Regions from separate parts of the Streptomyces sp. TRD_SC_5 genome, predicted to be linked through region 2. Evidence: riboswitches for the same ligand, from Rfam matches in the RefSeq annotation. Region 2 holds a riboswitch; the other holds the start of a gene.
What was found. Region 2 has a riboswitch for glycine ahead of gcvT (glycine cleavage system aminomethyltransferase GcvT). Riboswitches for the same ligand answer to the same signal wherever they lie in the genome.
Positions count from the first base shown of each region.

Region 1: linked by a shared signal. The riboswitch ahead of gcvP (aminomethyl-transferring glycine dehydrogenase) and the one ahead of gcvT (glycine cleavage system aminomethyltransferase GcvT) in region 2 are both predicted to bind glycine.

Region 1 is NZ_JBWZZS010000001.1:870,898-874,957, reverse strand. It holds gene AC1P0E_RS04120 (DNA polymerase IV) at 1-1,319, shown strand, start outside; gene AC1P0E_RS04115 (PRC-barrel domain-containing protein) at 1,247-1,612, opposite strand; glycine riboswitch at 1,735-1,831, shown strand; gene gcvP (aminomethyl-transferring glycine dehydrogenase) at 2,068-4,060, shown strand, end outside.
Region 2 is NZ_JBWZZS010000001.1:5,199,445-5,203,504, forward strand. It holds gene gcvH (glycine cleavage system protein GcvH) at 1-50, opposite strand, end outside; gene gcvT (glycine cleavage system aminomethyltransferase GcvT) at 109-1,224, opposite strand; glycine riboswitch at 1,260-1,365, opposite strand; glycine riboswitch at 1,366-1,464, opposite strand; gene AC1P0E_RS23995 (AAA family ATPase) at 1,580-2,287, shown strand; gene AC1P0E_RS24000 (enhanced serine sensitivity protein SseB) at 2,418-3,194, shown strand; gene AC1P0E_RS24005 (enhanced serine sensitivity protein SseB C-terminal domain-containing protein) at 3,266-4,054, shown strand.

The DNA of each region.
Region 1 (4,060 bases), 4.3 Mb from region 2:
CCGCGTCGTACGAAGCCAGGCGTTTCGGGGTGCATTCCGCGATGCCGGTCGCCCAGGCGCGGCGACTGTGCCCGAATGCGGCCTATCTCATGCCGCGCTTCGCCCTTTACCGGTCGGTCAGCGAACAGGTCATGGAGCTGCTCGGGCGGCTTTCGCCACTGGTGGAGCCGCTGAGCCTGGACGAGGCCTTCGTCGACCTGGAGGCGGGCGGGGTGGCCGACGACTCCGCCTCGGCCCGCAGGGCCGGAGAGCTGCTGCGGGCGGACATCAGAGCCGTCACGGGGCTCACGGGGTCCGTCGGTCTCGCGGGGTCCAAGATGCTGGCGAAGATCGCCTCGGAGCAGGCCAAGCCGGACGGGCTGGTGCTCATCGAGCCGGGGACCGAGCGGGAGCTGCTGGGGCCCATGCCGGTGCGGATTCTGCCCGGGGTCGGGCCTGCCACCGGGGAGCATCTGCGACGGGCGGGGATGACGACGGTCGCCGATCTGGCGGAGGCGGGGGAGGACGAGCTTGTACGGCTGCTGGGGAAGGCGCACGGGGTCTCGCTGTACTGGATGGCTGTCGGGCACGACGACCGGCCCGTAGTGGCCGAGCGGGACGCGAAATCGGTGTCGGTCGAGGACACCTTCGAGGTCGACCTGCACGACAGGACCCGGGTCCGCAACGAGGTGGTGCGGCTGTCCGACCGGTGCGTTCAGCGGTTGAGGGCGGCCGGGCGCTCGGGCCGGACCGTCGTACTGAAGGTGCGCAGGTACGACTTCTCGACCCTGACGCGCTCCGAGACGCTGCGCGGACCGACGGACGATCCCGCGGTGGTGCGGGAGGCCGCGGGGCGGCTGCTGGAGTCGGTGGACACGACGGGTGGGGTGCGGCTGCTGGGCGTGGGGGTCACCGGCCTCGCGGACTACACACAGGAAGATCTCTTCGCCCAGGCGGCGGGTGAGCGCGCCGAGGCACAGGACGCGGACGGGGCGGAGGAAGCGGGGAAGCCGGCCACGGGCAGTGGCGAGCCGGTGCCCGTGCCCGAGCCGCCAGCGGAGCGCCGGTGGCTGGCCGGGCAGGACGTGCGGCACACCGAGTACGGGGCGGGGTGGGTGCAGGGCAGCGGCCTCGGGCGGGTGACGGTGCGGTTCGAGGAGCCGACCTCGCCGCCCGGGAGGGTGCGGACCTTCAAGGTGGACGATCCGGGTCTGACGCCGTCGGATCCGCTCCCGCTGGTGAGGGCGCCGGCGGATCGGGACGGGGATCAGGCGGGGTCGTCGCCGGCCAGCCGCCCGAAGTCGCGGTCGGGCGCGGGAGAGGAGATGTCGAGCCCGTAGTGGTGGTAGAGCTGCAGTTCCTGCTCGGGGGAGAGATGGCGGCCCACGCCGAAGTCGGGGGCGTCCCGGATCAGGGCGCGGTCGTACGGCACGCGGAGGGAGTCGTCGACGACCTTGCTCGGCTCCAGGGGGACGAAGGCGTCCCGGCTGAAGAGGCCGGTGCGTACCGCAGCCCATTCGGGCACACCGGTGGCGTCGTCGAGGTACACCTCGTCCACCGTTCCGATCTTGGTGCCGTTGCGGTCGAATGCCTTGCGGCCGATCAGGCTGCGCGGATCGATGTCGGTCTGCACGGTCCCTCCAACTGATCGCAGCTGCTCCGTAATCCCGTAAAGCATACGAAAGTGCACAACTGTGGACTCGGCCACTCGAGGGATCCACGACGGGCCTCGCTGGTAGGCTGGCCAATGGCTGCTGACCCCGTGCGGGAGAGTCTCCGGTGAACATGCCGGAGGCGCCGAAGGAGCAAATCCTCCCCGGAATCTCTCAGGCACCCGTACCGCACGGACGAGGTCACTCTGGAAAGCAGGGTGGGCGTCGGACGGGCATGTGCTTGATGAAGAGCACAGCACCTGTTGCGGATCCCTTCCTCACCGACGGTGAAAGCCGGAACGACCCTCGACGTCAGCGACGTCCGGACGGTCCTCCGGTGAAGCTCTCAGGTTGAGATGACAGAGGGGGAGGCCGTCCGGGTACCCGTGCCGTGGTGCCCCTCGCAGGTCGCGTCAGACCAGGAGGCCTTCCGCAGATGACCGCAAACCGCATTCCGCTCTCACAGCTTGAGCGTGGCATCCCCTTCGAGCAGCGCCACATCGGGCCCGATGCCGAAGCTCAGGCCAAGATGCTCGCCCAGGTCGGTTACGGCTCGCTCGACGAGCTGACCGCGGCCGCGGTGCCGGACGTCATCAAGAGCGCCGAGGCGCTCGGGCTGCCCGACGGGCGTACCGAGGCCGAAGTGCTGGCCGAGCTGCGTACGCTCGCCGACCGTAACCGGGTGCTCGCCCCGATGATCGGCCTCGGTTACTACGGCACCTTCACGCCGCCGGTGATCCTTCGCAACGTCATGGAGAACCCGGCCTGGTACACGGCGTACACGCCCTACCAGCCGGAGATCTCGCAGGGCCGCCTGGAGGCGCTGCTCAACTTCCAGACGATGGTCGCCGATCTGACCGGTCTGCCGACCTCGGGCGCCTCGCTGCTCGACGAGGGCACCGCCGCAGCCGAGGCGATGTCGCTCGCGCGCCGCGTCGGCAAGGTCAAGAACGGCGTCTTCCTGATCGACTCCGACACGCTGCCGCAGACCGTGGCCGTCATCCAGACGCGCGCGGAGCCGACCGGTGTCGAGGTCGTCGTCGCCGATCTGTCCGACGGCATTCCGGCCGAGGTGGCCGAGCGCGGTGTCTTCGGCGTGCTGCTCCAGTACCCGGGTGCGTCGGGCGCTGTGCGGGACATCAAGGCCGTCATCGAGCAGGCGCACGAGCTCGGGGCCATCGTCACCGTCGCCGCGGATCTGCTGGCGCTGACGCTGCTGACCTCGCCCGGTGAGCTCGGCGCGGACATCGCTGTGGGTACCACCCAGCGCTTCGGTGTGCCGATGGGCTTCGGAGGCCCGCACGCCGGGTTCATGGCCGTACGCGAGAAGTTCGCGCGCAGCCTGCCCGGGCGGCTCGTCGGCGTCTCCGTCGACGCGGACGGCAACAAGGCGTACCGGCTGGCGCTCCAGACGCGTGAGCAGCACATCCGCCGGGAGAAGGCCACCAGCAATATCTGTACGGCGCAGGTGCTGCTTGCCGTGATGGCCGGCATGTACGCCGTCTACCACGGTCCGGACGGGCTGCGCGGCATCGCGCTCCGCACGCACCGGTACGCGACGCTGCTCGCGGAGGGGCTGCGCGCCGGTGGCGTCGAGGTCGTCCACGGCACGTACTTCGACACGCTGACCGTGCGCGTTCCGGGCAAGGCGGCCGATGCTGTCGCCGCTGCCCGTGAGGGCGGGGTCAACCTGTACCAGGTTGACGCCGACCACGTTTCCGTCGCCTGTGACGAGACCACGGCCCGTGCACAGATCTCCGCGGTCTGGGCAGCCTTCGGGGTCGACGCCGACATCGAGGCGCTCGACGCGAAGGTGGCCGACGCGCTTCCCGAGGGGCTGCTGCGGAGTGACGAGGTGCTTACGCACCCCGTCTTCCACCAGCACCGCTCCGAGACCGCGATGCTGCGCTACCTGCGCAAGCTCGCCGACCGCGACTACGCGCTCGACCGCGGCATGATCCCGCTCGGCTCGTGCACGATGAAGCTGAACGCGACCACCGAGATGGAGCCGGTCACCTGGCCCGAATTCGGGGCGGTCCACCCCTTCGCGCCGGTCGAGCAGGCGCAGGGGTACCTGACGCTCATTCACGAGCTGGAGGAGCGCCTGGCCGAGGTCACCGGGTACGACGCGGTGTCCATCCAGCCCAACGCCGGTTCGCAGGGCGAGCTCGCCGGCCTGCTGGCGGTCCGGGCGTACCACCGTGCAAATGGTGACGACCAGCGCACCGTGTGCCTGATTCCGTCGTCGGCCCACGGGACGAACGCGGCGAGCGCCGTGATGGCCGGCATGAAGGTCGTCGTCGTCAAGACCCGCGAGGACGGCGAGGTCGACGTCGAGGACCTGCACGCCAAGATCGAGCAGTACCGCGACGAGCTGTCGGTGCTGATGATCACCTACCCGTCCACCCACGGGGTGTTCGAGGAGCACG
Region 2 (4,060 bases):
GACAGCCACTCGTGCTCCTTGCTGTAACGCAGCTGCTGGGGGTTGCTCATGACCTGAATTCTCCTGTACGCGGGGGAGTGCTGGTGAACGGGGAGGTTGTGCGGGGGGTCACTTCTGGCGCTTGTAGAAGGGCAGCGCGACGACCTCGTACGGCTCATGCGTACCGCGGATGTCTACGCCGATACCGGGCGTGCCCGGCGCCGCGTGCGCGGCATCGACGTACGCCATGGCGATCGGCTTGCCCAGCGTCGGGGACGGGGCGCCGGAGGTGACCTCGCCGATGACCTTGCCGTCCGCCACTACAGGGAAACCCGCGCGCGGGACGCGGCGGCCCTCGGCGATCAGGCCGACCAGCTTGCGCGGCGGCGCGGTCTCGGCGCGCTCGGCGGCGGCTTCGAGGGCGGCGCGGCCGACGAAGTCGCCCTCCTTCTCGAACTTCACGACCCGGCCGAGGCCCGCGTCGAACGGGGTGAGCGAGGTGGTCAGCTCGTGCCCGTACAGCGGCATGCCCGCTTCCAGGCGCAGGGTGTCGCGGCAGGAGAGGCCTGCGGGGACGAGGCCGGCGTCCTTGCCCGCTTCGGTCAGTGCCTGCCACAGCTGCTCGGCGTCGGCCGGGGCGACGAACAGCTCGAAGCCGTCCTCACCGGTGTAGCCGGTACGGGCGATGAGGGCGGGGACGCCGGAGACGGTGCCGGGGAGGCCGGCGTAGTACTTCAGACCGTCCAGGTCGGCGTCCGTGACGGACTTCAGAATCCCGGGGGACTCGGGGCCCTGGACGGCGATCAGGGCGTACGCGTCACGGTCGTCCCGTACGGCGGCGTCGAAGGCGGCGGCGCGCTCGGTGATGGCGTCGAGGACGATCTGGGCGTTGCCGGCGTTGGCGACGACCATGTACTCGGTTTCGGCCAGGCGGTAGACGATCAGGTCGTCGAGGATCCCGCCGTCCTCCTGGCAGATCATCGTGTAGCGGGCGCGCCCGATGCCGACCGTGCCGATGTTGCCGACGAGCGCGTAGTCGAGGGCGTCCACGGCCTGCGCGCCGGTGACCGTGATCTCGCCCATGTGGGAGAGGTCGAAGAGGCCGGCGCGGGTACGTACGGCGTTGTGCTCGTCGCGCTCGCTGGCGTACCGCAGCGGCATGTCCCAGCCCGCGAAGTCGGTCATGGTCGCGCCCAGCGAACGATGCAGCGCGTCGAGTGCGGTGTGACGGGGGACATTGCTCATGTGTGGGGCTCCCAGGGCATGACAGGCGAGGACAATCCTCCCCATCTGTCATCGGAACCTGAGAGGTTCACCGAGAGAGTGACTGTCTCGGCTTGCACCTTGGGTGGAGCCGCGACGAAGCGGCCCGCTTTTCAGATCTGCCTCGCCCGCGCGGTACGGGGCCTGAGAGATTCAAGGGAGGAACTTGCTCCTTCGGCGTCCTGGACACAGAGTGCCTTCGGACTCTCCCGCGCGGATTCAAGCGGCCGGTATGCAGTTGGCGCGCACATCATTGCACGGAAATGGACTTGTGACGCATTACCTTTTCTTTACACTTCTTGGGCAAGGGTGGGGGACACCCGACAGGGGGAAGACGATGACGTTCCAGCAGTCAGGTGTGTACGCGTCGACCACGGGCGCCGCGCACCGTGCGGTGCCCGACCAGCAGGGCGTGGCGGTGCCGGTTCCGGCACCGGTCAGGGCGGCCGCCCGGCGGCCCGCGCCGACCGTGCGCGATCTGCGCGGGCGCGCGGGGCGCAGCCCGCGGTCACTGGCCTTCGCGGCCGGGGACACGGTGGTCGTGTCCGGTCTGCCCGGCAGCGGCAAGAGCACGCTGATCCGGCGTACGGCGAGCACGGCGGCGCACCGTATCGACTCGCAGGACGTGCGTGAGCGCTGGGAGGCGCGGATGCCGCGGCTGCTGCCGTACGGGCTGTACCGGCCGCTGGTGCGCGCGGCGCACTACGGCGGGCTGTGGCGCGCGCTGCGCTCGGGCGACGGCGTCGTGGTGCACGACTGCGGTACGCAGGCCTGGGTGCGGCGCTGGCTGGCGCGCGACGCCCGCCGCCGGGGGGTCGCGCTGCACCTGCTGCTGCTCGACGTGACGGCCGATGTGGCGCGGGCCGGGCAGGAGGAGCGGGGCCGCGGCGTCTCGGGCTATGCCTTCGCCCGGCACCGGCGGGCGGTGGGCCGGTTGGTACGGGACGCGGAGGCGGGCCGGCTGCCGGCGGGGTGCGCGTCGGCGGTGCTGCTGGACCGGGATGCGGCGGGGGCGCTCGGGGTGATCGATTTCTCCGGAGTCTGAGGAGCGGGGCCCGGGCGGAGCCCTCGCGCGGCGGAGCCGCGAAATGGCACAGCGGGCAGAGGCGGGCAGGGGAACGGCTCCGCAGGGACAGCCCGCAGGGTGCCTCCCGCCCCGCGTTAAGGTCGTACCCGTGGACTACCCCGACTTCCCCATACCCGCCCACCCGCACGGCGGCAACGGCTGGCCCGGCAACGAGCTCGAAGAGGTACTCGGCGCCTCGCTCGGCAACCCCGCCGCCGGCGGCCGCATCGTCGAGGTGCTGGGGCGCAGCCAGGTATGGGTGCCGCTGCCGAACGGCGGCGGGCCCGACTCCCCGAACCTCGACCTGCCCACCGTGCAGATCCACGGCGAGGCGTACGTCCCCGTGTACAGCTCCGAGGAGCAGTTGCGCCACTGCGCCGGGCCCCACATGTCCTTCACCGTCGCGCCCGCCCGCGAGTTCGCCCGCGGGCTGCCGCCCCAGCTCGGCATCGCGGTGAACCCGGACGGCGCGGTCGGCGTGCCGCTGCCGCCGCCCGCCGTCGCCGAGCTCTGCCGGGCCGGGCGTACACCGCTGGACGGGCCGGCCAGTGGAGGCAGGGTGCGGCTCTTCGAGCCGGACTGGCAGGAGGAGCCCGTCGACTTCCTCGCCGCCGCCGCCGGGGAGTTCGAGGAGAGCGGTGTGGTGCTGACCGCCCGTCGCGCGCTCGCGAGCATCGAGGGCGGGCCCCCGGCGCTGTTCGTCGGCGTACAGCTGTCCTCCTGGGAGGGCGCCGACCGCAACGCTCCGATGGACGCCCTCGGCCGGGCGCTCGGCCGCGTCCAGGTGCCCTGGGAGGTCAACCTGATTCTGCTGGACGTGGCGGCCCAGGACCCCGTCGCCGGCTGGATGCTGGAAAAGGTGCGGCCCTTCTACACACGCGCCTGACTCGTGCTCTGTGTCAGTGCTGCCGCTTAAGCTGAAGCAACACGGTGGATCGAAGAGGGGCGGGACCCAGGGTGAGCGCGTCAGGCACTGCGGCGGCCGGGCAGGTCGAGCACATGCTGCGCCAGGTGACGCCCGGGCGGTACGACGCGTACGAGGCGCTGCTGCGCGCCCTCGCCGATCCGGCGGGCGGCCAGGTCTGGATGCTGCTCTGGCACGGCCAGGCGGGGTCCCCCGACGCCCAGTACGGAAACATGGACGTCGACGGCCTCGGCTACGCGCCGTGCGTCACCTCCGCCCAGGAGCTCGCCGCGAGCGGCTGGAGCCGGGCGTACGAAGTGGTGTCCGGCCGCGATGTCGCGCGCGCGCTCTTCTCCGACCGCTGGGGCATCTGGCTCAACCCGCACGCCCCCGGCGGCGGCGTCGGCATCCCCTGGCTCGATCTGCGGCGTATCGCGACCGGACTCGACCGGATGCCGGCAGGGCCGCTGCGGCTGTCCGAACCGGCCATCGAGATCCCCCAGTTCTACGCCCTGCTCACGCAGAACGCCCACCGTACGCCCGCGGTCCGCGCGCTGCGCCGTGCCTGGGTGCAGCCGGCGCTCGGGGCGCCCTATCTGGCTGTCGGACTCGATCTCTACGACACGAGCCAGCAGTCCGTCGACGCGGTGCGCGCGATGATGCAGCAGTCGATCGGCGTGGTCCCCGAGGGACTGCCCGTGTCCACCGTCGCGATGTCCGACGAGTACGACCCCGTCTCCATGTGGCTGCGCGCCAACGCCCGCCCGTTCTACGACCGCGAGGCCCACGCGCCCGCCGCCCCGGCCGCCCCCGGCTACGGCTACCCGCCGCAACGCCGCTGAACTGGG